DNA from 2 places in the Sphingomonas sp. BL2 genome. Region 2 is predicted to be linked to the other one. Evidence: riboswitches for the same ligand, from Rfam matches in the RefSeq annotation. Region 2 holds a riboswitch; the other holds the start of a gene.

Region 1 (14,584 bases), 840 kb from region 2:
GGTGCGCGAACGGCACGGCGACGCAGTCACCGTGGCGAGCGCGCACATGCGGCGTATTTCGCATGCACGCGACACCAAGATGGACCTGGCATTCGGCCGCGTTCTGCCCAACCCCGTACAACTTGCCAAGCGGCTCGCCATGACGGGCAAGGACTGGACGGTCGGTCAATACGGCATGGCGACCGCCGGCATCGCCTTGGTCGTCGCGGCGCTAATGCTGTTCAAGGGCATGCCTTTCCTGCTCGCGTTGCTGTTCGGCCTGTTCGTCGGTATCGGCGTGCCGCATCTGGTCGTCGGTAAGGCGATCAAGCGCCGTGTCGGCAAGTTCACTGCGAAGTTTCCCGACGCTATCGAGCTGCTGGTGCGGGGCCTGCGTTCGGGCCTGCCGATCAGCGAGACGATCGGCGTCGTCGGCCAGGAGCTCGACGGCCCGGTCGGTGTGGAGTTTCGCTCGGTCAGCGACAAGATGAAGATCGGCAGGACGATGGACGCCGCGCTTCAGGAAACCGCGGACCGCCTCGGCACGCCAGAATTCCAGTTCTTCGTCATCACCATCGCGATCCAGCGCGAGACCGGCGGCAACCTTGCGGAGACGCTGGCGAACCTTGCCAACGTGTTGCGCATGCGCGGCCAGATGAAGCTGAAGATCAAGGCGATGTCGTCCGAATCCAAGGCGTCCGCGTACATCATCGGCGCGCTGCCGTTCATCGTGTTCGGGCTGATCTGGTTCATCAACGGCAGCTACATGCAGCGGTTCTTCGTCGACGAGCGCCTGATCTTGATCGGGATAGGCGGCATGGTGTGGATGGCGATCGGTGCCTTCATCATGTCCAAGATGATCAGCTTCGAAATCTAAGGGACTGACGATGGGCGAGACCGCCGGACCTACCCTGCTGGGGATCGACATACTCTGGGTCGCGACGATCCTGTCGGGCGTTGCCGCGTTCGCGGTGATGATCGCGATCTATGCGGTGACGACGGTTCACGATCCGATGGCGAAGCGCGTCAAGGCGCTGAACGACCGCCGCGAACAGCTGAAGGCCGGCATTACGGCCTCGACCAAGCGCCGCGCGAAACTGGTCACGCGCAACGATACGGCGGACCGGATGCGCGGCATTCTTTCGTCGATGAAAGTGCTCCAGGACAGCCAGGTCAAGGCGGTTCAGGTCAAGCTGATGCAGGCCGGCATCCGTTCGAAGGAATGGGCGCCGGCAGTGATCTTCGGCCGCCTCGTCCTGCCGATCGTGATCGGCGGGGCGATGCTCTACTGGGTTTACGGCACCGACGGCTTTGCGACCTGGGGCCCGCTCAAGAAATACGGGCTCGTCGCGACGAGCTTCATCCTGAGCTACAAGGCGCCGGACCTGTATCTCGACAACAAGATAAAAAAGCGCTCTGAGGCGATCCGCAAAGGTCTTCCCGATGCGCTCGACCTGCTCGTGATCTGCGCCGAAGCCGGCCTGACCGTCGATGCCGCCTTCCACCGCGTCGCCCGCGAGCTCGGTCGTGCCTATCCGGAACTGGGCGAGGAATTCACGCTCACCGCGATCGAACTGGGCTTCCTAACCGATCGTCGCAGCGCGTTCGAAAACTTCGCAATGCGGGTCAAGCTGGACGCGGTAAAAGGCGTCGTCACGACGATGATCCAGACCGAGAAATACGGCACGCCGCTCGCCTCCGCGCTGCGCGTCCTGTCGGGCGAATTCCGCAACGAACGCATGATGCGCGCTGAAGAAAAGGCCGCACGGCTGCCCGCGATCATGACGATCCCCCTGATCCTGTTCATCCTGCCGGTCCTCTTCGTGGTCATTCTCGGCCCGGCCGCCTGCTCGATCTCCGACACGCTGATAAAGGGCTAAGGCAACCGCAACGCGCACGGATCGTTAAGCCCCCGTAACAGGAGGGTTTCCAAGATGCCGTTGTTTTCCACGCCCACGCAGTTCGCCGCGCTCGCGCTGATCTTCATCGCCGGCTGGCTGTTCGGATTGGCGAGTCATCCCGGCGGCAAGAAGTGGAAGGCGCGCTATCACGCCGAACGTGACGCGCACGCGGTCGCAAAGAAGGACGCCGATATCCGCGCCGCCGCTGCCGAAAAGCGCGCGGTCGAGGCTGAGCATGAGAATGTGCGGCTCGCGAAGGCCACGCCGGTGGCGCCAGTCGCCCCTGTGACGACGACCCGTGCGCCGGTCGAGGATCGCTCGATCTTCACCTCGCCGAATACGCGTCCAGTCGCGGCATCGTCGGCACGTCCCGCGTACAATAATGATGGCACGAAGCGCGGATGGTTCGACTTCGACCGTCGCTAACACTGAAGGCGGCTCGCTCTCCATCGAGAGGGCCGCCTCATCAATGCCTATTGGTAATGCGCGACGTTCTCGAACCCCGTATTCGTCTTCGCCATTTTGACCAGCTTTCTAGCGTAGGACCGCACGTGCCGGTCGAAGCGCGTATCGTTGTAGACGCCGCGCCAGATATACTCGTCGCGGTCCAGTATCACAGCAAGCGCGGCGGTAAACGTCGCTTGGCTGTCCGCGACGCCTTTGCGGCTCATCAGCGCACAGACCATTTCCTCGGCTGACGCCTTGTCGCAGTCATCCTGCAATTCACGGCCGCCACGCTCGGCTACAACCTGCTCGGAGCGTGCGGCAATCCCCCGTGCGTCCAGCCATTTGCGGACCGCGTCGCAGTCCCAGTCCTTTTTGTCCACCAACGCCCAACCTCCGTTTCGCGCGCTAGCCGGCGGAGCGCGCCTGCCAGCGCCGATATCCGATCACGGCCAGCACGACCATCGCCGCGTACAGTCCGGCGGTAAGCGTCAGCCCCTTATAGGCAAACATCCCGACATACAGGACGTCCACGGCGATCCACAGCAGCCAGTTCGCCGCATGACGTCGCGCGACCCAATATTGCGCGACCAGACTGAAACTGCTGAGCGTTGCGTCGGCCCAGGGCAATGCCGCGTCGGTGTAACGGCTCATGAACCAGCCGATCACGAACGCCCCGACCGCCCCCGCGCCGAGACCGGCGAGCGCACGCGATGGCCGCAACGGCTCGACGACGACATCGCCGCTATCGACCTTGCCGCGCGCCCAGGCGAGCCAGCCATAGACAATGGCGATCGCGAACAGCGCCTGGAGCACCATGTCCGCGTACAACCGCACGTCGAGGAACAGCTTGAAGTAGAGCGCACAGGCGACGAAATTGACCGGCCAGCACAGCATGTTGCGCTTCGCGGTCAGCCATATCCCGGCAAAACTCACGACGACCGCGATGACCTCGAGCGGCGTCATCACGGCGCGATCCGGCGCAGGAAGTCCTGGCCCGGACGCGAGAAGAACCATGCCGCATGGTCGATCAGATACCCACCCCAAGCCATGGCGGCGGACGCGGTGTCCGCCACGACGGTGGTGAAGTAATCGGCCTCTGACAGCGCGAATTCGACATGGACCAACGGCAACAGCGACACGACCGCGGCGATCTCCTCATGGCTCAGCGGCAGGACGGTGGCATAACCTGCGAGCAACGAGAGTGCTGTCTCGGGATCGGCGATCGCATCGTCAGCCCCCTGCCCCAGATCCAGCCACCGCACCGACGTCCGCTCGATCGCCGTCGCGATGTCGTGAACGGCGTTCGTGCGATCAGCCAACCCGAAGTCGAACACGGTCCGCACCGCGCCCTCTCGCGTCCAGAGAAGGTTGGAAGGATGCCAGTCGTTGTGCGTCCACAACGGCGTCTGTTTCGCGAGAAGAGACGACAGGTCGCTATCGGCCTGCTCGAACAATCGCGCGAGTTGCGCCTGCCACGGCCGGGCGGAAAGGAATGCGGTCAGCGCCGGGCGGGCGGCGATATATGCGCTCGCCGCAGCCAGCGGATCGGCGGCAGGAAGTATCGTGAAACTTGAGACCAGGGGTTGTCGGCGTCGCGCAGGCGCATCGAACCCGCGCGCCGCGACGTGCAATTTCGCCAACGCCAAGCCGGCAGCATGGGCATGGTCGAGCGACAGGAACGGCGTCCACGACAGCCGGTCGCGATACAAATCCTCCCCCGGCGCCTGGCGGTGCAGTTCGTACGACCATGGACCGATCGCGACGCCGCTCGCCCCTTGTGCGGTCGCCATCACTTCGGGCACCGACACGCCCGCGCCGGCGAGATGCGCGATGAATGCGTGTTCCTCGGCAAGACCTTCGACCGTGCGGACGCGGTGATGGTGGCGCTTCAACAGGAACGCACCGTTCGTCGTGTGCACCAACGTCGCGGCGGAGAAGGGGCGCGGGGAATGCCAGTGCAGCCCGGTCATTCGCCCCGCCGCCGGAAAATGCGCAAACACCGCCTCGGCCTCGTCCGCAGCGATGGCGGGCCAGGTCGGCGCCTCCATCGCGGTGCCCATGCCGTGGACGAGATGCTTTAGCTGCGACGCCACCTCAGAACGCTCGCGAGATCGTCGCCATGACCGCCGCGCCGCTGCTGATGTAGTAGGCTGACGGCGCGCCGGCGATGACCGTGCCGCCTCGGCCAATCGTGTCCTGCGCATTGGTGCTGACCGACTGGACGCCGGCGAGGACATGCGGATCGGTGACGTTGATCGCGTTGACGCGCAGGTCGGTCCGCTTGCCGTCGAGCCAGTCGGCGAGGTGCATGCCGACCGACAGGTCGAGCGTCGCATAGCCCTTGATCCGCTCGTCGTTCATGAAGCTCGCATATTGCCGGCCGATATATTTCGACGCGACACTGCCGAAGAAGCGACCGTCGTCATAGATCCCGCCGGCGCCGAACTGGACGGTCGGGCTGGAGACAGCATGCTTGCCCCTGGTCGGCAGGAAGTCCGCGCCGACCGGCAGGTCGTTGTCGATCCGCGCGCGCAGGTATTCGCCGGAAAGATACAGGCTGACACCCGCGACCGGGCGGTAATCAATCTCCGCATCGACGCCGTACGAGGTCTGTCCGCCGGCGTTGAGCGTCGCGTTGACCTGCGCGCCGCCCTGGTCGATCACGGTGGCGAGTTGGCGGTTGCGGAACTTGTAGTGGAAGCCGGTTACCGAGGCCGAGAGCTGTTCGCCGATGAAGCGGTAGCCGATCTCCTGCGACACCGAATATTCGTTCTTTAGCGCGTTCGTCCCCTGCACGACCACTTCGCCGCCGTAATAGCTGTTGTAGAGCGTGAACTCGTTGGGCGTGCGGAAGTTGGTGGTGATGTTGGCGAACAGCTGCTGGCGATCGTCGATCCGGTAGTGGATCGCCGCGCGGGGGAGCGCGGCGAAGCTGTCGTTGCGCACCTTGTCCTGCGGCCCAGGCAGATAATTGCGGCCGTTGCGCAGAACGTTGACACCCTTGAACCCCGCGTCGATCGTCAGCCGCGGCGTCAGCGCGATACTGTCGGCGAGGAAAAAGCCTTTCGTCACCGTCACGGTACGCTGGTTCTCATAAGCGAGCAGGCGACCGTCGGCGGTACGGATCGCCATGGCGCGGTAGCCCCAGCGGTCGAACGGCTGCCCATCGGCGTCGATCGAGGTGTAGGACTGCGTGACGCGGTCGGTGCCGTAGTCGAACCATAGCCCAGCGGTGAGCGTATGCGCGCCGGTCTTGAAGATCAGCTTGCTGACGTTGCCGGTCCGCATCTGGTCGCCGGTGTAGTTGCCGAGCACGGTCGCCACGCCGTCAACCGCACCGGGCAGCGCGATCGGCTGTGCCAGTTCCTCAGTGCCGAGGAAATTCCCTTCCGTGGTCAGCTGCGTCCCGTAGGGCGAGTTGCCATAACCGAACTGGAGATAGGTGGTGGTGTCGAGCGCCAGCCGATCGTTCAGTACCAGATGCACCGGCGCGGAGGCATAGAGGTTGCGGAATGGCGCGCGGTACAGCCGCCAGTAGTTTGTGCTCCCGGCCGTGTAATTCTTGTCGTAGTTGAAGTCGCGACCCTGCGCGTTCCATTCGGCGAGCGTCGGACTCGGATAGCTCGACGAGTTCGCGTCGTTGTACGACAGCGCGAGGCTGGCGCGGTTGCCGGCACCCCATTCGCCCAGAATCTTGGCGTCGATATGCTGGCGCGTGTCGAAACCGGCACCTCGCCAATTGTCGGCGCGAGTGTTCGAATAGGACAGGAACGCCTTCAGCCCGGTATTGCCGATCGTCCCGCTATCGACCCGGAAGAAGCCGCGCCGCGCCGCGTAGCTGCCGAGCGACAGGTCGACGAGCGCACCGGGACGCGCCTTCGGATCGTCGAGCGACAGCGACAACAGACCGCCTGCCCCGCCGAGCGTCGGTGAATCGATATCGACCGAGCCTTGCGCGAGCGAGATACGCTTCAAATTCTCGGGGTCGGCGAACTGCGACGGATAGGCGTAATAATAGCCGATGTCGTTCTGCGGCGCGCCTTCCATCAGCACGCCGATCTCGTCCTGGCCTAGCCCGCGCAGCGTCAGGCTGGAACTCGTCGACAGGCCGTACGGGTCGCTCGACGCGACGTTCGCGCCGGGCAGCAATGTCACCAACTGAAACGCGTTGAGCGTCGGCCCCTGCTTGACGATGAAGTCGGCGGAGATCGCACTCTGCGCGCGCGGCACCTTCTGGTCGGGGAGCAGACCGGCTGGGTCCTGCTTACCGACCACCCGGATCTCGGCGGGTTCGACCGGCTCGGACACGACCTGCGCACTTGCAGAGGATGCGGCAAGGCTCGCCGAAAGGGTCAGCGCTACCCGGAAAGCAGGGCGGCCGCGCGCTATCAACGCGCGCGTCACAACGAAAAACCAGCACTAAAAAACGTCACGTCCACTCCAATCGGAGGGACGACGGGCCAGCCGCAGACCCTCCCTACGCCGGTATAAGCCGGATCAGGTTCAGCGGGTCATGGGCTGTTGCCCACCTCTCAGCCGCACATCAGCGGCCCCCCGGGGATACGTGCCGCTTAGGGGGTTGGGCGTGTGGTGGAAAGCGCTATCGCATTGATCTGGCTGGTATGCCTCGCGATCGACACCGGCAAACCTCCAGCCCCTCCCCAAGAACGGCGCGCAGCGGCCGGCCTACCCAGAAAACATGCTGTGAAAACAAGGTAGGCCGACCGCCTCGGCAGCTCGATCAACGAGCACCGTCCAGGTCGACAAGGGAATGCCGACGCCGCAACGGTATGACAAATACGTTGCAGCGCGGCATTTAGACTCATCGTGCCGTGAAATGTCTGGGCTAACGGCGGCGTCGAAGGGTCAGGCGCGACCCTCGCGACGCTTGATCTCGCCCAACAGCGCCTCGGCCACCGGGTTGCCGACCTCGCCACCCGACTGGTCGTATGCGCCGGCAAGCTCCGCGTCCGTCGCGCCCTGCAACAGCGCGTTCACCTCGGCGTTGAAGTCGTCGACCTCGCCCGCGGCGGCATCGGCGGCGTCCTCGCTCGTCACGGCCGGCTCCGCTCCGGCGGCCGGCGCGTGTGCCATCACGGCATCCTGTTTGAAGACGTCGAAGGCTTCGGCGGCCTCGTTGCGCTCCTCGATCGCGATTTCGAGGCGGGTGAACAGGTCGAGCTGCGGTGCGGTGTTTTCCATGACGGCAGCTTATCCGCGCGAACACGGTCCAGGCAACTCGTTCGCGCACGACCGGCGCACGGAGCAGGAACGTACCAGGAATCTCTATAATCTAGAGCAACTCGTGAGACTTCCAGCCGGAACGTCCGTTCTGCCCTTCAAGCCGCCGACCTGGAACCAGCGATCGGTTGCAGTTGGGAGAGACCATGACCGCGATCCGAGCCGCCGAACCGTATGACCTTTCCCGGTTGATAGCATTCGATTCCTTCCCCGGAGACCGGATCGCGGAGATCGTCGAGCGCCGCATGCTTGTAGCCGAAGTGGACGGCGTCATCGCAGGCTATATCGCGTGGCAGACCGGCGGATGCATCGGCAAGGACTATGTGAACAAACTGGTCGTCGATCCGGACTATCGTCGCCACGGGATCGCCCAATCGTTGATAGCCGAACTGAAATTTGTCCTAAATGGCAGAGTCTTCATCTCGACCGGTGTTGATAACAGCGCCGCTGTCGGACTGTTGACACGCACCAATTGGCAACCAGCCGGCCAGATCGTTGGCTTACGCCCTGCAGACGAGGCGGAAATCTTTTACTACCGAGACCTCTGAGTCGCGACATTGCCCTTGATGTTTACTACCAACATCAGTTCTCCCGGAGTTAAGCGGGCAGGTCGAGACATTTTTGCGACTAGTCGAGGGACCGACTTGTATCGCCAAACGTTTGCGGCGATATAACTCAGACATGCCCCAACGGATGCTCAATCCCGATCAACGGCTTCGCGAGCATCTCGAGGATGCGCTGGCGGAGGCTGATGCGCTCGGCCAGACGGTCGTCGCCGCATTGATATCCGAGGCACTCGACGCTTTGGCATACGTCCGCCCCTGAAGGGATCGTCGCGACCGCCCCGTGTGTTAGGCCATCATGGTAACGTCGCTCTCGCAACCTTCGACCGTAGAATCGCTGGATTCCTGGGCTGAGGCAGCTCGCATACGCCGAATGAACGCGGCAGAAGTCCGACCGACCAAGCGATACGTCCTTTGCTGGCTGCAACAGGCGTTGCGTGCCCGCGACAATCCGGTGATCGACGCGGCTATTTGTCTCGGCAACGATCTTGGCCTGCCGGTCCTCGTCTACCACGGACTGCGCGAAGACTACCCCTACGCGTCCGATCGCCTGCACCGCTTCATTCTGGGTGCGAGCCGCGATCTGGCGCGCGACTGCCGACAGCGCGGCCTCGCCTGCGTCCAGCATGTCGACCACGCCGACGCGCGCGAGAAAGGCCTGGTCTACCGTCTCGCCGCCGACAGCGCCGCGGTGTTCGTCGAGGACCAGCCGACCTTCGTCGCACGCTTGCAGTCGGACCGTGTCGCCGCCCGCACCGAAGCCGCGATGTTCGCGGTCAACGCCGCATGCTTGGTACCCCCCGCGCTGCTCGGCGACGGCATCGGCTCGACCACCGCGTTCCGGCGCAAGCACGAGGCAGTGCGTGCGGATTGGCTGGCGACCGACGGCCTTCAGGCGGGCGTTGCCGCGTATGACGGCCCCCTGCCCTTCACGTCCGATCGTCTCGAATCCTGCAGCGACGCCGACCTGGACCGGCTGGTCGAGAACACGGCGATCGACCATTCGCTTGTGCTCAGTCCGGACTTCCCGGCCGGTCGCGACGGTGCGCTAAGCAAGCTCGAACGGCTGATGGACATTGTGCTGCCGACCTATGCGACGACCCGCAACGACGCGACCAAGCCGGTCGGTGCGAGCATGCTCTCGCCCTATCTGCATTTCGGCGTGATCGGCCCGCGCGAAGTCATGGCCACCGTCGAAGCCGCCGATGCGCCAGTTGCCGCCAAGACCAAATTCGCCGACGAACTACTGACATGGCGCGAATGGTTCCACTACCAGGCTCGCGCGCTTCCCTCGCCCGAACGCTACGACCGCGTCTCGGAATGGGCCCGCGAAACGCTCGCAGCGCACGCTTCTGACCCGCGTCCGGAAGTGGAAACGCTCGCCGACCTGCTCAACGGCACCACTCGTGACGAGACCTGGAACGCGTGCCAGCGCCAGTTCCTGGTCGACGGCTGGATGCACAATAATCTGCGCATGTACTGGGCCAAGCGAATCATCGCCCTGACGCCCGATCCCGAGACCGCGTGGGCGACCGCCTGCTACCTGAACGACCGGCTCAGTCTCGACGGGCGCGATCCGTCGACCTACGGCAACATCGCGGCGTCGTTCGGCGCAGGATCGCCCGGCCGCGACGGGCCGCCGATCTACGGCAAGGTGCCGACGCGGTCGGATGGCTCGACCCGACACCGCGACGGTGGCCCGGAGTGGCTTCACGCCGCTGCGACGCGTACCGCGCCCGAACCTACGCTGCCGTCGAGCCTGCCGTCCGCACTTTACCTTACGGGCGAACTGCCCATCTAACCCGAGCGCGCGTCGCCGCCCGCTACCGACAGCCCGACCCATTCACCTGCAAGCATGGCGCGCCCGTCAGGCGCAGCGCCGTACACCGGAATTGACCATGACATCGACTGCGCAAGACCGCCCGGAACCTCGTACGACGGGCTATGTCCTGACGAGCAGCGTGACGTTCGCGATGGCGGCCGCTGCCGGCGTCGCGGTCGCCAATATCTATTATAATCAACCGATGCTCGGCGTGATCGAGAAGGATCTGCCGGGCAAGCTGTCCACGCTGATCCCCACCGCGACGCAGTTGGGGTACGCTGCGGGCCTGTTCTTCCTCGTGCCGCTCGGCGACCTGATCGAGCGCAAGCGCCTGATCGTGATCCAGTTCGCCGTCCTCGCCGCCGCGCTGGTCGCCGCCGCGATTGCGCCCACCGCAGGCCTGGTCGTGGCTGCGTCGCTCCTGGTCGGCATCGCCTCCACGGTCGCGCAGCAAATCGTCCCGCTAGCCGCCAACCTCGCCGCCCCGGACCGCCGCGGGGCGACCGTCGGCACGGTCATGTCGGGCCTGTTGTGCGGCATATTGCTGAGCCGGACACTCGCCGGCTTCGTTGCCACGCATGCCGGCTGGCGCGAGATGTTCTGGCTCGGCGTGCCGATGGCGCTCGCCGTCGGCCTCTGGATGGCGATCAAGCTGCCCCGCAGCCAGCCAGCCGCGACGCTATCCTATGGCGGCCTCCTTCGCTCGCTCGTCGGGCTGTGGCGCGAGTTCGGCGCATTGCGGCTGGCGACCGTCACCCAATCGCTGATCTTCGCCGCGTTCACCGCGTTCTGGACGATCCTCGCGCTCCGCCTTCAGGAGCCGCACTATGCGATGGGTGCCGATGTAGCGGGGCTGTTCGGCATCGTCGGCGCAGTCGGCATCTTCGCCGCACCGATCGCCGGGCGCTACGCAGATCGAAAGGGCCCGCACACGGTGATCGCGCTCGGCGCAGCGCTGACGCTGGTGTCGTGGATCCTGTTCGGCGTGTGGACGTCGATCGCAGGCATGGTCGTCGGCGTCATCGTGCTCGATTTCGCCGTCCAGAGTGCGCTCGTGTCCAACCAGCACATCGTCTACGCGCTGCGCCCCGAAGCGAGGGCGCGGCTCAACACGATCTTCATGGGCGGCATGTTCCTGGGCGGCGCGGTCGGGTCCGCCGCGGCGACGCAGGCCTGGGCCGCGGCCGGCTGGTCCGGCGTGACCATGCTCGGCATCGTACTAACCGCACTGGCGACGCTGATCCAGACGGTCAGCCTGGTGCGGCGCAAGCGGGCGATCTGACCGACCGCCCGACGCGCTTACAGTCCGATAGAGTAGAGTGCGTGGTGCGCCAGTATGAACAGCGTACGACGATCCGCGCCACCGATGACGAGTTGCAGCGGACGTTCCGGGACGTCGATACGGCGTAACAGCGAGCCGTCCGGCCGGTAGACGAACACCTGTCCGTTGGCGACGTACAGGTTGCCAGCCGCATCGCGCGTCGCGCTCTCGCCGCCGCGTGGTGCGACGACCTTGAGGTCCGTCACCCGGCCATTGTCGCCGACCAGACCGCTATACGTGCGGTTCTCCGATCCGTTGGTCAGCACCACGCGCTCGCCGGGGGGCGCCGTGACGAACCCATAGGAATCGAGCGTATCGGACCAGCGCCAACCCTGATGATCGTCCGGCCCCTGGTTCCACACGCGGAACGCCGGCAGCACCAGCGAACCGTCGGGCGAGACATATTCCTGCGCCTTCGGCTCGCCCATCTTGCTGGCGAAGAAATCGGCGAGCGGTGGATATTGGTACGTCGTCGGATCGATCCGGTCAGCGAACTCGCCGTTCGCCCAGACGTTGACGGGCAGCACCGTCGCCGCACCGCGTCGCGCCTTGGCTAGGGTCGGCGCAATGACCTTGACGTCGGAGGGCTTGGTCGGGTCGATGCTGTAGACAGTCCCGTCTCGCCCGGCTGACGACAGCACCAGCAGATCGCCGGACTTGTCGACCGCGAGGTTCACCGCATCGAGCGGCGCTTCCGCGACGATCGACAGGCCTTCGGTCTTCGACCAGCCATGAATCCGCTGGAAGCGGCGATCGATGAAGTACAGCTTGCCCTGCGCATCGACCGCGCCACCGGCGATCGAATAGAAACCGTCGGCGAGTTTTTCGACACCGGGCGTGAGCGGTATCGGGGTTCGACCTGCCGTCGCGAGTGCGGCCGGCACGTCGAGCTTGGCGAATTCGAGCTCGCGCACTTCCTGACCGCGCGTCATGTCCTTGATCGTGTTCTCGAACGGGAATTTGCTGGCGCGCAGATACGTGCCGCAGCCCTTCGCATCGCAGCTCGCGAACCCGCTTTCGGCGTTCACATGGACGTTGCGGAAACGGATATCGCCCGAGTTGTAGAGCTTTACCGCCGCGTCCATCGGCTTGATCGACCGCGTGACGCGGTAGCTGTGATAATTGGCGAACAGGATGTTGCGCGAATTGCGGATCTCGGTGGAAATCGCATCGACGCCGTCGCGCACCTCTTGCTCGGTCTGCGGCGCGAGGAATTCCCAGTTCTCGACGTTATCGAGAACGATCTCGGCGCGATAATGATGCTCGGCCGAGAGTTCGTAGACGTGGCCGGGGGTCTTGGTGTTCGAGACGTGGAAGCCCGCCGAGGCCAGCGTGTTCGGCGACCAGATCGCCGCAAACGTACCCCCGCCGCCGTCGGTCACCCAGATGCTCGGATATTGGCCGTCGAAGCGCGCGCGCGGGTCACCGAAGCCGATCGGGCTGCCCTTGGTCAGCACGGTTCCGCCCCCGCCCTGGATCTTGACGTCGTTGACCATCGACCCCTCGCCGGCCTTCCAGAGCAACGCGGTCGCGCGCGGGTTGACGCCACCGGTCCACAGCCCGAGGCCGGAGACGATCGCGTTGCCGCCCCTCGCGCTTTCCAGCAGAGCCTTCGGACCGCCCACGCCCATATAGGCCGGCGTCTCATCGGGCAGATAGAGATGCGTGAGGCTCGGGTGCAGCGAGATCAGAACGCTGTCGGGCCGCAGCTTCAGCGTGTCGGTGACGCGGTAGCGGCCGACCGGGAGGTACAGCACGCGGTGTGTATCGATCGCGCGCTGCAAGGCTGCGGTATCGTCGGTGGTATCGTCACCTTTGACACCCAAATCATGCACGTTCGCCCATTCGCGCACCGCAGGCATTGCCCGGATCGCCGGCGCACGTCGAGTGGGCAGTCGTGACAGCGGCGCGATCGAGACGTCGGTCGCATATTCGCCGATCGTACCGAGTCCCGCCAGCTTCAGACCGTAGGAAAAGTCGGCGACCCGGTAGGTTGGCCCCGCCGCCGCGACGGTCTTGCCGCTGTCGCGGAAGCGCGCGAAGGTCGGCGTGTTGCTCGCCACCGCGTTGTCGAAGCCGATCTGCGTGAAGACGCTGTTCTCGGCCGAGACGACGATGCCCGCCTGCGATACGTTCTCGAACCGGACGTCCTTGCCCCAGAAGGAATCCGAATAGCCGCGGTCGATCTCGATGCCGACCGGCGTATCGCGGATTGCGACGTTGACCAGGGTCAGGTCGACCTCATGCTCACGGATCGCCGCGTCGCGCTGACCCTGGAACTCTGAGTCGAGCAGCGTGAACTGCCACGCCGGCGAGGTCTTCTCCGACATTAGGCCGTAGCGACCGCCGAAGAATCGCAGATTCTCGAACTCGTTGCCCGCCTGATAGACGCCGGCAAGACCCGAGCCGATGTGGAAGTCGATGTGCCGCAGATAGCCGTGCTGCGCGACGCGGAAGCGCACCGCGACCGCGCCGGCATTGCCATCGCCGATCCGGAAATCGACGTTGGACAGCGTGGAATAGAAGGTGCTCGAGGTCGCATCGAAGATCGCCGGATCGAACGGCACGCTGGTACGCGGCGGGACGGGTGCCTTGCCGACACGGTACTGATCCTCGCCGGTGAAGCTGACCATCGCCGCCACGCCGGACCCGAAGCCCGCGCTGTTGTCGGCGAGGACGATCTCGGGGCGAGTCGCGCCGACGCCGAAGACGCGGACGGCGGACCGGATGAAGATCGTGCGGGTGATCCGGTAGCGTCCCGACGGCAGGAACACGACGCCGCCATGACCACCAGCCGCCGCCGCATCGATCGCCTGCTGAATCGCAGCGCTATCGTCTGCACGGCCGTCGCCGACGCCCTTGACGGTTATCGCCTGCGGATCGTTGGGCTGGCTGAGATAGACCGAGACCGACTTGGTTGGCGCCGCCGTCTTTGCAGCCACGGTCTTTGCAAAAGCCGGGCTGGCGACAAGAAGCGCCGTTCCGCAGAGCAGCCATTTCGCAACCATCGTCCGTCTCCCGTTATCAGGACAGCAGTCCTACCGTTCGTGGAGGTCCGCTTCATCTGCGACGAAGGTCGTATTCGGAGCCCTTTCGATCCTCCCACGCAAGGGGGAGGTGGCTGGCTATTGCCAGACGGAGGGGGAGGAAAGGGAAACCGATGTTCCGTGTCCTCCCCCTCCGTCGCCTTCGGCGCCACCTCCCCCTGACGGAGGAGGATCGAAAGGGGAGGACTCAGATCGCCAGCGTCTGCGCGACGATCGCGGCCTGCGTCCGGTTGCGGACGTTCAGCTTGCGCATCAGGGCGGTC
Region 2 (14,584 bases):
AGCGTGTAGAGTTCACTGAACTGCGCTTCGTCGTTGGCATCGGCGATGCTGCCGGGGCGCAGGCCGTCGCCGAGGCTGTAGGCGATGTCGTACGCCTTCATGATCTCGGTGATCTCGTCGAAGCGCTCGTAGAGGAAGCTCTCCTTGTGGTGGCTGAGGCACCATTTCGCCATGATCGAGCCGCCGCGCGAGACGATGCCGGTGACGCGTTTCGCGGTCATCGGGATGTAGGCAAGACGGACGCCGGCGTGGATCGTGAAGTAATCGACGCCCTGCTCGGCCTGCTCGATGAGCGTGTCGCGGAAGATCTCCCAGGTGAGGTCCTCGGCGACGCCGCCGACCTTTTCGAGCGCCTGGTAGATGGGGACGGTGCCGATCGGGACGGGCGAGTTGCGCAGAATCCATTCGCGGGTGTCGTGGATGTTGCGGCCGGTGCTGAGGTCCATCACCGTGTCCGCGCCCCAGCGGATCGACCAGACGAGCTTGTCGACTTCGGCGGCGACGTTGCTGGCGACCGCGGAGTTGCCGATGTTGGCGTTGATCTTGACGAGGAAGTTGCGGCCGATCGCCATCGGTTCGGATTCGGGGTGGTTGATGTTGTTGGGGATGATCGCGCGGCCGCGGGCGATCTCGTCGCGGACGAATTCGGGGGTTACGAAGTCGGGGATGCTTGCGCCGAAGGATTCGCCGTCTCGAACATAGTCTTTCAGCATGGCGCGGCCGAGGTTTTCGCGGGTGGCGACGTATTCCATTTCGGGGGTAATGATGCCGCGGCGGGCGTAGTGCATCTGGCTGACGTTGTGGCCGGGCTTGGCGCGGAGGGGGCGCTTGATGGTGGCGGGGAACTGGGGGACGCCGCCGGAGCGGTCCGGGCCTAGCTGGCCGTTGTCTTCGGGGCGGAGTTCTCGGGCTTCGTAGGATTCCACGTCGCCGCGTGCTTCGATCCAGGCGCGGCGGAGTTGGGGGAGGCCGGCGTTGATGTCGATTGTCGCTCGGGGGTCGGTGTAGGGGCCGCTGGTGTCGTAGACGCGTAACGGGGGTTCGGAGCAGCTCGGGTCTAGGACAATCTCGCGCATGGCTACGCGGGCGTCGGGTCTGGACGGGACCGCTACGTGGATTTTCCGCGAGCCTCGGATCGGGCCGGTGGTTACGCCGATGTCTGCTGTGGGGGTGCGTGCTTCGAAATCGGCCATGCGCTTGCTCCTACGGGTCTCGGAGCAAAGGCTTACGGTTCTGTGGCGACCGCTCCCTCCCTCCGCCGGTATCAACCGGATCAGGTTCAGCGGGTCGAAGGCTCCTGCCTTCCTCTCAAGCGCGGATAAGCGCTCCCCCGGGGTTCGGTGAGCATAGGGGGGTTGGGGTGGGGTGCAATGACGAATTTGGGGGGCCTGAGCGGGGGCGAGGCGTTTGTGCTTAGGGTCTGCCCTTCGACTTCGCTCGGGGCGAACGGGGGGTGCCTCTTGCGATCCTCCCCCGCCAGGGGGAGGTGGCTGGCACTTGCCAGACGGAGGGGGCGGTAATGGATCACCGCTGTTGCGTGTCCTCCCCCTCCGTCACCTTCGGCGCCACCTCCCCCTGGCGGGGGAGGATCGAGCACGTAAAGAAAAGGCCGCTGCCCGGTTTGGGGCAGCGGCCTTTTCTGTCACTCCGCGCGCTGTCAGTCGTAGCTAAGCTACGCCTTGTAGCGTGCTTTGCTGCGCTGGCCGGGCTTGGGCGAGTCCTGCACCAGCTTGGCGCAAGCCGCCCTTAGCCTTAGAACCTAAAGCTCACGGTGCCGCGCAGCGAGTGCCAGCGGAACTGGTCGTCGCTGCGGCGGAAGGTCGTGCCGGCGGTGTTGGGGGCGAGGACGAACGGGTTGTTCGCGAGCAGGATCGGGCTGCCGGTGATCGCGCTGCCGGCGGTGACGAGGACGCGGGCGTCGTCGTCCTTGTACTGGTGGTAGGTGTATTCCATGCCGATCGAGATGTTCTTGGTCAGCTTCTGCTCGATGCCGCCGCCACCGACATAGCCCCACTTCTTGTCCGAACCGGTGGCTGCGAACGCGTTGGCGGTGTTGGTGGTGAAGAACAGGTTGTCGATCTTGGCATAGCCGGCGCCGCCAGTGGCGTAGAACAGCGTGTTGCGCGCGGCGAGGCCGGCGCGGAGGCGGGCCGACCCTTCCCACTTCAGCTTGCGTGCCATCGTGTAGCTGGCGGGCGTGGTCGAGAAAGCGGCGACGCTGTCGGTGATCTCGGACTTGCCGAATTCGCCGACGATGCCGACCACGAACGGACCGCGCTGTACGTCGAAGCCTGCGCGGCCGTAATACGACCAGCCGTCATCGTCGTTGCGGCAACCATAGGCCGGCACGGCGGTGCGGGCCGAGCCGTTGCAGAAGCCCGGCGAGAAGGCGTTGGCGCCGGTGATGGTGTTGACGCTGTCGCTGAAATTGCCGTCGTTGTTGCGGTCGAACAGGATCGACGAGCCAACATCATTGGGCTGGACGTCATAGCCGCCGGCCGCGCCGATATAGACGCCCGAGAACGGATTGCGGTCGCTGTCCGTCGTCATGTCCTGCGCGGCAGCCGGAACGGCAAAAATGCCCGCGGTGGCGAGACCGGCGAGCATGGTGAGCTTCGTTAGGTTTTTCATGGTCGTTCCCCAAACAAGGGTCGCGGTGCTCCCGTGCGCCGCGACCCCAGGTTTATGTTTTAGACGATCGTCGCGATCACGCGTTGGCGCCGCTGGTCCGCAGCGAGTCGAGGCGGTTGTTGGTCCCGTTGGGGAAGAAGCCGCCGCCGATCTTTGCAGTAGGCGTCAGGTAGACGATGTTGTGCACCTGAGCGACCGAGCGGCTGTAGGCCAGGCCGTTGGCGTCGGTGGGCACGATGTTCGAGATCGTTGGATCCGACCCGGTGATGCCCTGGTCGTCGTCGCCGATCACACCGGTCGTCGCGTTGGTGACGGTGCCGTCGAGGCTGTCGCGTGCGTCGCTGATCTGGTTCGCGGCGGTGATGAGCGACGGGATCGGGTTCGGAGTCTGCAGACCCTTGCGGTACAGGATCGTGCGGATCAGGCCTGCGTGATACGCCTCCGCCGCGAGGATGCCGGCGGCCGCCTCGAGATAGGTCTTGTTGGCGATCAGCGGTGCTGCGCCCTTGTAGGCCGACACACCGACGTCCTCGAAGATGTACGCGCCGAGCAGGAAGCTGTTGTCGTCGGCATAGGGGTTGAACACACCCGTCGCACCGATGACGCCAGCCGCACGTGCGGCCGCCGTGAACGCACCCGGAGCGGCTGCCGTGCCGACCGAGATGTCGATCGCAGGCTGGGCGACGGCGGCGCTGCCGAGGGCCGAGCGCAGGAAGGCGACGTGTGCGACTTCGTCGATCGCGATTTCGCGCGCGTATTCACGGACGACGGTGTCCTGGAACGGCACCTGTGCGCCGCCGGTGACCGCACCCTGCGTACCGATGCCGGTCAGCATGTTGGCGTTGAGGCCGACACCGAATGCCGCGAAGGCGTAGAACTGCGCTTCGAGATATTCGAGGTTCAGTGCGACGTTGAGCACGTCGGCGTCGTTGAGTGCCGCGACCGGCGCCGGTCCCGGCGTCGGGGTCGGTGCGAGATCGGAATCGTCGCTGCCGCATGCCGAGAGCAGCGTGGCGCCGCCGATGGCGAGAGCGGAACCGCCGGCGAAGCGCAGGAAGTTACGACGTTCGTTGCGACGGCTGGCGATCGCGTCGAATATTTCCAGCTTGGTATTGAGATCGGTCATTGGGTTAATCCCCTGAATATCGAAGAAGAGCGGGTGATCGGATGACCGATCAGCTTGCCGCGATGCTCGTCTTGATGTTGCCGTTCATGCCGTTCGGGTAGAACCCGCCTGCCGACGCCGCACCCTTGTTGAGGTACACGATGTTGAGCACCTGGCTGGCCGAGCGGCTGAAGGCGACGCCGTTCGCATCGAGCGGAACGATGTTCGACGCGGTGACCGCGGCCTGCGTCGTGCTCAGGTTGATCGGCGTCTGCGAGATGGGCGAGATGCCCTGATCGAGATCGGTCGTACCGTCGAGGCTGTCGCGTGCATTCGAGATCGCATCGGCCGACTGGCGCAGCGACGGGGTCGCGATGCCCTTGCCGTACAGCGTCGTGCGGACGATCGCGGCGTGATACGCCTCGACCGCGAGCAGGCCGGCGGCGGCTTCGAGATAGGCCTTGCTGGTGAGCAGCGGGGCAGCGCCCTTGTATGCGGTCACGCCGACGTCTTCGAAGATGAACGCACCGAGCAGGAACGCTTCGTCCGAAGCGTACGGATCGAACGCGGTACCGGCGGGGACGAGGCCAGCAGCCTGTGCCGCGAGCGAGAACGCGCTGGTCGGCGAGACGCTTACGTCGATCACCGGTTGCGCGACGGCGGCGGAGCCGAGTGCGGTGCGGAGGAACTTGACGTGAGCGATCTCGTCCTGCGCGATCTCGCGTGCGTACTGGCGAACGATTGGGTCGGTGAAGTTGACCTGACGGCCACCGCGAACCGCACCCTGCGTGCCGGTCCCGCTGAGCAGGCTGTTGTCGAGGCCGGTGTTGTAGGCGGCGTAGGAATAGAACTGCGCCTCGAGATATTCGAGGTTGAGTGCGAAGTTCAGGACGTCCGCATCGGTGATCGTCTGTGCCGACGCCGACGTGGAGAAGGACAGCGCGGTCGCACCGGCTGCGGTCATCGCAGCGGCGCCCAGCGCGGTCTTGAAGAATTCACGTCGCTCGCTGCGGCGTTCCACTCGCGCATCGAGGGCTTCGATCAGGTGCACGCTCTCGGTCATATCAGGGTCCTCCCCTTGCTGTTGCGGACGTCGAAATGCTCTGCGGCAGTCGCGCAACGGGGCATGCCCCGATCAGGTCGATTGCTCGAATCCCGCTCGTAACGCGCTCAATTACGGACATAAAAAAAGCCGTCCGTGGCGAGGAACGTACGCGGATGAAGAATGGATGCACGGTTCAAGGGGGTGCGATGAAATAAATTTCACGACCCGGCAGAGAGGCTTACCTGCTTGCGATGATTGGGGTTTTGGTGGCGGCTGGATGCCGGCTTCACCTTTTCTTGGTCCTCCGGGAAAACGCCCGGCAGGCCCTCTTTTCTCTCCCTACCGGAGACAGAGAAAAGGTAGCGCGTTCGGCGGATCGGGCCGAGCCGGATCCGCCGAAATCGATAGCTTAGAACGTGTAGGTCAGGCCGAGGGCGTAGAGCCACTGGTCCGCATCACCGACGTCGGCGACGATCGGCGTGTTCTTATACTTGCCGAGCATGCGACCGTAGAGGACGCCGGCGCCGACGCCGAAGCCGTGGCGCAGATCGCCCGAAAGGCTCTGCACGACGAACAGCGAGGCGTTCGCACGACGGAAGCCGCTGTCGTTGATGTCGTAGGTGCGCAAGCCGCTGTTCAGCGAGCCGATCGGCGTCACCGCGGCATAGGTGCGGCCGAAGCCCTTGCCGGCATAATCCGCCGACACGCCGAGCGAGACGAGCGTGCGGACCGACAGCGGCGTGGTGTAGTTCACCTGAGGCGTGATAACGTAGCTGTCATAGGTGCCCGAAACGTCGTGGACGTACGCGACGCGCGCGGTGATCGTGTCGTAGTCACTGGTGATGACGCCGGTCTTGCCGATGCCGACATAGCCGCCGAGCTCATACGCGGTATCGATCTTGCCGAGTGCGCGGACCTGGCGGTTGTCGATGTCGCCGGTGCGATCGCGGCGGATGCCACCGATGACGCCCACTTCGTAGTTGATGCCGACCTCGCCCGTGTTCGGGATCAGGTTGAAATAGAGCTGTGTGCCGCGAAGGAAGAAGTCATGCCCGCGCACCGTGCCGACGATCGCGCCGGCGGGGGTGAAGGAATTGCTGTCCGCACCCTCGTAATCGGGCATCGACACCGCACCGACCGCTATGGTGATACGGTTGTTGTCGCGCGGGTCCGTGATCGTCGGCGACGGGTTCGGATCGGTCTGGGCGAGCACCGGGGTGGCGGTTGCCAGCACCGCAATTGCGGCAGACATGAGAAGGGTGAATGCGCGCAAGGAAATGCTCCGGAGAAAAAGGTTCCACGTCGCAACGCGGTAAAACCGTTTTCGGTCCGCTGCGATCGGTCAGAAGATGTAACGCATTTTTACCTGTTGCATTTCGGCATCACCGGCAAGCATGAACCGGGCGGCATCGAAACGCGGCGGACCGAAGCGGACGGCGGCATTGCGCGAGAACCCATAGCCTTCGCGCGGGATGCCCGCGATCGTGTCGAGCTTCGCGTTGCTGTTCTCGTCATGGATGATCGCGAGCGCATAGCCGCGCTGGGGCAGGCCCGAAAAGCTGGTGGCGTGGACACTGGCGGGCAGCGTGCGCGTCAGTGCCTTGGCATCGTCGACGCAGGCGGGGAAATTGTCGGGGTCGGCGGTGAGGCAGATCCGGATCATCCCCTTCGACGAGCGGAGATTGTCGACCTGGACGTCGAGCCGCGTGACGGGCGCCGCCGCCGACAGCATCGCCCACGTCGTTGCTGCCGCCATGACGAGCAGCCGCTTTCGCATGCGCGCCGGCAAGATCGCCGCGTTGCTTGTCGGTGCCGCAGAGCCGATCCCAAAAGCGGAAATAGAGGCCATAGTTGCACCCGTGTCGTTCGTGATGTCGCCGATGATGGCTCGCCGTGATCAGCCAGCCGCCCCATGCGCCCCGCCACATGAACCGGGGGAAAACCTCCCCACCTCATGCGATGGTTACCCCATAGCCGTCGTGATCGTCAGTACCAGACCCGGCGCGCCGATGTTGATCGGAATCAACCGCACCCGTAGCGGAATTACCACAGCGCCGGTGATCGGAGCGCCTCGACCAGGGGGGGCCGCGAGACATCGTCGCAGGCGCGTGATAGTCTCGGGCGATTACAGCATGATGGAGTCGTCGATGGTTCTGCTCGCGTTGATCCTGACCGTAACGGGGTATTCCGGTATGCCCCCCGCGACCCGTGCAGGGTTCGAGGCGCTGGGGCGGCGTACCGACAGGCTGTGCCCGGCACGCCATGTACGGACGATTACCCCCGGCGACCTCGATTATCTCCAGGACGGGTTCGAGCGGAGCCTGTCGCGGCTGGACCGCGCGCGGCTGGCTGCCGTCAATACCGCGGACCGGCGTTGCGCCCACCGCGACGGGCTGGCGTGCCAGACCTCGGCGACGATGGGCGCGATGCAGTCGACCCGGCTCGTGCCCCGGTTCGCCGGCTATGTCTGCGTGCACCGGGTACCCTGACCCTCTGCCTCTTTCGCCTGCACGACACGCCTGCTACTCAGACAAACAATGAGAGCATAAGAGGGTGTCGTTATGGTCGAGTTGTGCCGCGGGGGCCAATCCCGCCGGAAATTCCTGACGGGTGTCGCGACCGGTGCTTTGACCGTGGGCTCCCTGTCGATCGGTCCTCAGGCGTTTGCGTTCGTGCCGGAAGGAGCGGTGCCGACAACGGTGCCGACCGCGAAATTGCAGGCGTTCGACCTGGCCGACGTCACGCTCGGCGAGGGGCCGTTCCTGCATGCGCAGCGCAAGACCGAGGCGTATCTGCTCGCGCTGCAACCCGACCGGATGCTGCATAATTTCCGGGTAAATGCCGGGCTGCCACCGAAGGCACCGGTCTATGGCGGCTGGGAATCGGATCCGCTGTGGGCGGACATCAACTGCCACGGGCATACGCTGGGCCATTATCTGTCGGCGTGCGCGCTGGCCTATCGATCGACCGGCGACCGGCGGTTCAAGGCGCGGATCGACCATATCGCGCGCGAACTGGCGGCATGCCAGGCGGCGTCGGGGACCGGGCTGGTCTGTGCGTTTCCGGACGGGCCGGCGCTGGTGGCGGCGCATCTGCGCGGCGATCCGATCACCGGCGTGCCGTGGTACACGCTGCACAAGGTGTATGCGGGCCTGCGCGATGCGACATTGCTGGCGGACAGCGACACGGCGCGCGCGGTGCTGCTGCGGCTGGCAGACTGGGCGGTGGTCGCGAGCCGGCCGCTGAGCGATGCGCAGTTCGAGACCATGCTGGATACCGAGCATGGCGGCATGAACGAGGTGTTCGCCGACCTCTACACGATGACCGGGACCGCCGAGTATCGGACGATGGCGGAGCGGTTTTCGCACAAGGCGATCCTCGCGCCGCTGGCGAAGAGCCGCGACCATCTCGACGGGCTGCATGCCAATACGCAGGTGCCGAAGATCATCGGCTTCCAGCGGGTCTGGGAGGTGACGGGAAAGCCCGAATACCGCGATGCGTCCGAATTCTTCTGGAAGACGGTGGCGCTGACGCGGTCGTTCGCGACCGGCGGGCACGGCGACAACGAGCATTTCTTTCCGGTCGCGGATTTCGCCGAGCACGTCCTGTCGGCGAAGGGATCGGAGACGTGTTGCCAGCACAACATGCTCAAGCTGACGCGGGCGCTGTTCCTGCATGATCCGCAGGCGGGCTATGCCGATTATTACGAGCGGACGCTGTATAACGGGATCCTCGCGTCGCAGGACCCGGACAGCGGCATGGCGACGTACTTCCAGGGCGCGCGGCCGGGGTACATGAAGCTGTATCACACGCCCGAGAACTCGTTCTGGTGCTGCACCGGCACGGGGATGGAAAACCACGTCAAATACCGCGACTCGATCTATTTCCACGACGACCGCGCGCTGTACGTGAATTTGTTCGTGCCCTCCGCCGTGCGGTGGAAGGACAAGGACGCGGTGCTGACGCAGGTGACGGCGTTCCCCGATGCGGCGACGACGACGCTGCGATGGACGTTGAAGCGACCGGCCGAGCTGACGCTGAAGCTGCGGCATCCGGGGTGGAGCCGGACTGCGGTGGTGCTGGTGAACGGAGTCGAGGCGGTGCGGTCGACCAGTCCGGGGCGGTATCTGGAATTGGCGCGGGGGTGGCGCGACGGCGATACGGTGGAACTGCGGCTGGATATGCGCGCCGGGGTCGAGCGGTCGCCGGCCGCGCCGGATATCGTCGCGTTCACTTACGGGCCGCTGGTGATGGCGGGGAGCTTCGGGCGCGAGGGGCTGGCGCCGGGATCGGACATCATCGTCAACGAGCGCAAATATGGCGAGTATAATGCCGCGCCGTTCACGCCGCCGACGCTGGCGGGCGATCCAGATACGATCGCGGAAGGGATGCGCGCGGGGGAGCGGCCGCTGGAGTTCACGATCCTCGCGGCGGACCGGCAGCCGGTGCGGATGGTGCCGTATTTCCGCGTCGCGCATGAGCGCTATGCGACATACTGGCCGATCGCGCCGGGATTGGCTTAGGTCGGGCGGTGCAGTCCCGACGCGTTCGACGCGGTTGCGATAGCCTCTATGCAGTGCAGCGAAACCTGATAGCCTCCCTCTCCAGAGCAGGACGACCTGCCAATACGGAGAGAGATGCATGGCACATCAAAACGCCGCGCGCGGGGATACCGGCACGAATACCAGCGCTAATTCCGGCAGGGATCACAAGAGGCTGATCTATGTGATCGCGGGAAGTATATTGGCGCTGGGGCTGGTGTTGATGGCGTTCTACGACCGGGCGGGCGATCCCATGCCGATCGCGTCGGTGCAGACTCCGGTGGTTACTGCGCAAAAATAGCGCCGGGGCTTACGACGCCGCGGCTCGGTCGAAGATCAGGATCGGCGCGTCTCGGTAGGTGCCCGTGGTGCGCAGGCGATAGCCTAGCCGTTCCGCGAGGCGGATCGAGGGGGCGTTGGCGGGGTCTATGATGCAGGTCGTCGCGGGGATGCGCGCGTCGGTCCAGGCGAGGATCGCTGCGAGCGCTTCGGAAGCGTAGCCTTTGCCTTGCGCGTCGCCGGTCAGGGTCCAGCCTGTTTCCGGCGTTGCGTCGATCGAGGGGTCGATGGCTCTGCGCGCCTCGATGAGGCCGAGTTCGCCTATCAGGTGGCCTGTGGCGGTATCTCGGGCGATCCAGCTGCCGTAGCCGAACAGCGTCCATTGGCCGACCGAGCGGAGCAGGCGGATCCAGACGTCCTCGCGCGATCGGGGCTGGCCGCCGATGGTCGTGTAGACGCGCGGGTCGGTCCACATTGTGGCGCAGTCTTCGAGGTCGGTGGCAGTGTGGGCGGTTAGGGTTAGCCGGGCTGTGGTTAGCGTGGGGGCGGATGTGGGCATTCGTACTGTCTAAGAGGTATCTCGGTGGAAGGGTATCCGTCGTCGCGCACTCTCCCCTCCCTGGAAGGGAGGGGCCGGGGGTGGGTCGGCCCGCTTGAGCCGCTGGCGTTCCGGTTTGCGGAGGCCAGTCCCCCCTTAGCCGCGCGTGTTCGAACTTGCGGAAGCCGACCCGCCCCCAGCCCCTCCCTTCCAGGGAGGGGAGCAGGTTGGGCTTTTCCTCTTCGTATGGTTCGCACGGTTCAGACGTTGCGATTTTCGATCGTTCGATCCTCCCCCGCCAGGGGGAGGTGTCGCCGGAGGTGACGTAGGGGGAGGATGCGGAACGGAGGTTTCCCTTTCCTCCCCCTCCGTCTGGCTAGGGCCAGCCACCTCCCCCTAGCGGGGGAGGATTGAGGTGAGCCCCTGCCCCTCCCCCACCTCCGGCAACGCAGGTTGTCTTCGCAGGCGATTGGTTCGGAAAGGTTGTTTTCGTGTCCCCCGCTTTGCGCTAGTCGGAGGCATGGCATCGACGATCTCCTGCGACGTTGCGATCGTTGGCGCGGGTTTGGCCGGCGGGATGATCGCGCTGGCGTTGAAAGCAAAGCATCCGGCGTTGGACGTGCGGCTGATCGACGCTGCGCCAGTCGTCGGTGGCAATCATCTCTGGTCGTTTTTCGGGAGCGACGTGGCGCAAGGCGATCGCTGGATCGTCGCGCCGCTCGTGGTGCATGCGTGGCGCGGATACGACGTGCGCTTCCCGGCGCATGAGCGGACGATCGACGCGACCTATTATTCGATCGAGAGCACGCGGCTTGATCGCGAGGTTCGCCGCGTGCTTCCTGCGGATGCGCTGATGCTTGGACGGAAGGTGTCGGGGGCTAGTGCGACCGCGGTGGTGCTGGCCGATGGCGACCGGATCGAGGCGACCGGCGTGATCGACGCGCGGGGGGCGGGCGATCTGTCGCTGCTCGATCTCGCGTGGCAGAAGTTTCTCGGACGCGAGTTGGCGTTGAGCGTGTCGCACGAAAGCCCGCGGCCGATGGTGATGGACGCGACGATTCCGCAGATCGACGGGTATCGCTTCGTCTATTGTCTGCCGTTCGCGGCTGACCGGATGTTCGTCGAGGACACCTATTATAGCGACACGCCGAATCTCGATATTCCGGTGCTGGGCGCGCGGATCGACGAGTATGTCACGGCGCGTGGCTGGTCGGTCGAAAGCGTCGTTCGCGAGGAGTCCGGCGTGCTTCCGGTCGCGATGGGGGGCGATTTCGAGGCGTATTGGCGGTCGGGTGGTGCTCGGGTGGCCAAGGCCGGCATGCGCGCGGGGATGTTTCATCCGACTACGGGGTACTCGCTGCCGGACGCGGTTCGGACTGCTTCCATGCTGGCGAGCCTCGGCGATTTTTCGGGCGCGAAGCTCCACGATGCGACGCATTCGATGGCGCGGGCGACGTGGCAATCGCGCGGGTTCTACCGGATGCTCGACACGATGTTGTTTCGCGCCGCCGAACCGGAGGAACGCTACCGCATCCTCGAGCGCTTCTACCGCCTCTCCCCCTCGCTCATCGGCCGTTTCTATGCCGGGCGCTCGACGCTTTCCGACAAGGCACGCGTTCTTACCGGCAAGCCCCCCGTCCCCATCGTGCGCGCCGTCCGCGCCATCGCAGGCAGTATGTCATCATGAAGACCGCAATAGTCATCGGCGCAGGTTTCGGCGGGCTGGCGCTCGCGATCCGGCTGCAATCCGCGGGCGTGCAGACGACGATCGTCGAAAGCCGCGACAAGCCGGGTGGGCGTGGGTATTTCTGGGAACGCGACGGGTTCACGTTCGATGCGGGGCCGACCGTCATCACCGATCCGGATTGTTTGCGCGAGCTGTGGGCGCTGACCGGGCGCGACATGAGCGAGGACGTGACGCTTGATCCGGTGCTGCCGTTCTACCGCCTGAACTGGCCCGACGGGACCAATTTCGACTATACCAACGACGACGTGCAGATGCGCGCCGAGATCGAGAAGCTGCATCCGGGCGACTGGGCGGGGTACGAGAAGTTCCTGCAATATTCGGCGGGGGTGTTTCACGAGGGCTATGAGAAGCTCGGCCATGTCGCGTTTCTGGACTTCGGGTCGATGATCAAGGCGGCGCCAGCGCTGGCGAAATACCAGGCGTGGCGGTCGGTCTATTCGATCGTGTCGAGCTTCGTGAAGTCGGAGAAGCTGCGCGAGGCGTTGTCGTTCCATACGCTGCTGGTCGGCGGCAACCCGATGACGACGAGCGCGATCTATGCGCTGATCCACAAGCTGGAGCGTGATGGCGGGGTGTGGTTCGCGCGTGGCGGGACCAACCGGCTGGTGGCGGCGCTGGTGACGCAGTTCGAGCGGCTGGGCGGCGTGCTGCGGCTCGACGATCCGGTGACGTCGATCGAGACTCTGGGCGATCGCGCGACGGGCGTGACGACGGCGAGCGGCTGGTCGGGTCAGGCGGATGCGATCGCCGCGAACAGCGACATCATGCACACCTATCGCGACCTGCTGTCGACCTCGCGCAGTGCCAAGCGGAAGACCGGGTCGCTCGAGCGGAAGAAATATTCGCCGTCGCTGTTCGTGGTGCATTTCGGGATCAAGGGCACGTGGCCGGGCATCCCGCACCACATGATCCTGTTCGGGCCGCGCTATAAGGGGCTGCTCGAGGACATTTACGACCACGGCGTGCTGAGCGAGGACTTTTCGCTCTACCTGCATCACCCGACCGTGACCGATCCTTCGCTGGCGCCGGAGGGGCATTCGACGTTTTACGCGTTGGCGCCGGTGCCGCATCTCGGGAAATTCCCGGTCGACTGGGACGAGATCGCGCCGATCCTGGAGAAGCGCATCCTCGACGAGATCGGGCGGCGGTTGATCCCGGATATCCACGAGCGGATCGTGACGAAATTCTCGTACGCGCCGAAGGATTTCGCGGAGGATCTGAATGCGCATCTGGGTAGCGCGTTCTCGCTGGAGCCGGTGCTGACGCAGAGCGCGTATTTCCGGGTGCATAACCGCGACGAGCATATTCCGAATATGTACTTCGTGGGCGCTGGAACGCATCCGGGTGCCGGCATTCCAGGAGTCGTGGGAAGTGCAAAGGCTACAGCGGCACTGATGCTCAGCGGGCAATAGGCGTACCAAGCCTCTATCGTCCGAGAGAGTAGTCCAAAACGGTGCAGTTGTCGTAGACTGCTAGGCTATACTTGCTCGGAAGTGGCGAATAACTCCGTAATGACTGCATCGAGTGTAGATGCCGTCGATCGTTGTTCTAGCATCCCTCTCGACCGGATTTCGGTCAACAACAAAGGGGATGCATCATGGCCATTACTGTCAAGAGCGTGGACTGGAACGGGATCAGCAGCGACGAGCAGCAGCAGATCCGCGACATCATCGGCAAGAACTTCGACGGACAGACGGTTGATGTCGGCGATACGCCCCTGGAGGCAAACGCCGGCAACGCGTGCACGACGGCCTGCAGCATCGCTCAGCAGGCTGCCCAGGCCGCATGTGGCCTCCTGCCTTGGCCCGCGAACACGGTCTGCAACTACGCCGCCGAGAAGGCCGGTGATTTTTGCCGGAGCAAGTGCTGAGATAGTCGACGGGTGCCGCCATTGCGGCGGCACCCGCATAATCGGGCCGGATACCCTGCTTGTGACCGGGTATGACATCCCCTAACGCGGGCATATGAAACGTCTTGCTGTGTATTGCGGGTCGGCGACGCCGGCTAATCCTGTTTTTATCGAGGGCGCTCGGGCGCTGGGGCTGGCGTTTGCCGAACGGGGGATTGGCCTCGTTTATGGCGGCGGGCGGCTTGGGCTGATGGGCGCGATTGCGGATGGCGCGCTCGAGGGCGGCGGCGAGGTTATCGGGGTTATTCCCCAGGCACTAGTCGATGCCGAGGTGGCGCATCGGGGGCTTACCGAGTTGCACGTCGTCAGCGGCATGCATCAGCGCAAGCAGATGTTCACCGATCTCTCCGACGGGTTCGTGACGATTCCGGGTGGGACAGGGACTATGGACGAGCTGTGGGAAGCGCTGAGCTGGGCGCAGCTTGGGTATCATGCGGATCCGGTCGGATTGCTGAATACCGCGGGCTATTACGATCACCTGATCGCGTTCTGGGAGAAGATGGGCGAGGTTGGGTTCTTGCGGCCGCAACACCGGGATCTGTTGATCGTGGCGGATACGCTGGAGGTGCTGCTCGACCGGATGGCGAGCCACGTGCCGACGCAGCCGATCGTGCGGATGAACGCGTCGGATTTGTGAGGTTGACGGCTCACTCCAGCACCTGCCGCCATCCCAATGTTCGCCGCCACCCCGGCGAAGGCCGGGGCCCAGTTGGAAAGGTTGCAGTAACGACGCGCAGCGCCAGCCAACTGATGCCCCTCAACTGGGCCCCGGCCTTCGCCGGGGTGGAG

The links. Region 2 has a riboswitch for thiamine pyrophosphate ahead of thiC (phosphomethylpyrimidine synthase ThiC). Riboswitches for the same ligand answer to the same signal wherever they lie in the genome.
Region 1: it holds a riboswitch for thiamine pyrophosphate, as region 2 does, so the genes downstream of both, AC1ME3_RS02025 (TonB-dependent receptor) here and thiC (phosphomethylpyrimidine synthase ThiC) in region 2, are expected to answer to the same signal.

Annotation. Positions count from the first base shown of each region.
Region 1 covers NZ_CM155261.1:458,106-472,689, forward strand. Annotated here, with positions in the region: gene AC1ME3_RS01995 (type II secretion system F family protein) at 1-856, shown strand, start outside; gene AC1ME3_RS02000 (type II secretion system F family protein) at 867-1,859, shown strand; gene AC1ME3_RS02005 (hypothetical protein) at 1,914-2,306, shown strand; gene AC1ME3_RS02010 (hypothetical protein) at 2,354-2,707, opposite strand; gene pnuC (nicotinamide riboside transporter PnuC) at 2,733-3,290, opposite strand; gene AC1ME3_RS02020 (phosphotransferase enzyme family protein) at 3,290-4,420, opposite strand; gene AC1ME3_RS02025 (TonB-dependent receptor) at 4,422-6,635, opposite strand; TPP riboswitch at 6,785-6,894, opposite strand; gene AC1ME3_RS02030 (hypothetical protein) at 7,194-7,529, opposite strand; gene AC1ME3_RS02035 (GNAT family N-acetyltransferase) at 7,715-8,116, shown strand; gene AC1ME3_RS02040 (hypothetical protein) at 8,250-8,393, shown strand; gene AC1ME3_RS02045 (deoxyribodipyrimidine photo-lyase) at 8,505-9,932, shown strand; gene AC1ME3_RS02050 (MFS transporter) at 10,030-11,235, shown strand; gene AC1ME3_RS02055 (glycosyl hydrolase family 28-related protein) at 11,253-14,282, opposite strand; gene AC1ME3_RS02060 (helix-turn-helix domain-containing protein) at 14,509-14,584, opposite strand, start outside.
Region 2 covers NZ_CM155261.1:1,297,288-1,311,871, forward strand. Annotated here, with positions in the region: gene thiC (phosphomethylpyrimidine synthase ThiC) at 1-1,193, opposite strand, end outside; TPP riboswitch at 1,248-1,336, opposite strand; gene AC1ME3_RS05990 (outer membrane protein) at 1,753-2,631, opposite strand; gene AC1ME3_RS05995 (ferritin-like domain-containing protein) at 2,708-3,757, opposite strand; gene AC1ME3_RS06000 (ferritin-like domain-containing protein) at 3,807-4,799, opposite strand; gene AC1ME3_RS06005 (MipA/OmpV family protein) at 5,191-6,033, opposite strand; gene AC1ME3_RS06010 (DUF2141 domain-containing protein) at 6,124-6,558, opposite strand; partial or broken gene AC1ME3_RS06015 (sterol desaturase family protein) at 6,560-6,843, opposite strand; gene AC1ME3_RS06020 (hypothetical protein) at 6,929-7,270, shown strand; gene AC1ME3_RS06025 (glycoside hydrolase family 127 protein) at 7,343-9,304, shown strand; gene AC1ME3_RS06030 (hypothetical protein) at 9,423-9,623, shown strand; gene AC1ME3_RS06035 (GNAT family N-acetyltransferase) at 9,633-10,160, opposite strand; gene crtY (lycopene beta-cyclase CrtY) at 10,660-11,826, shown strand; gene AC1ME3_RS06045 (phytoene desaturase) at 11,823-13,298, shown strand; gene AC1ME3_RS06050 (hypothetical protein) at 13,484-13,756, shown strand; gene AC1ME3_RS06055 (LOG family protein) at 13,851-14,432, shown strand.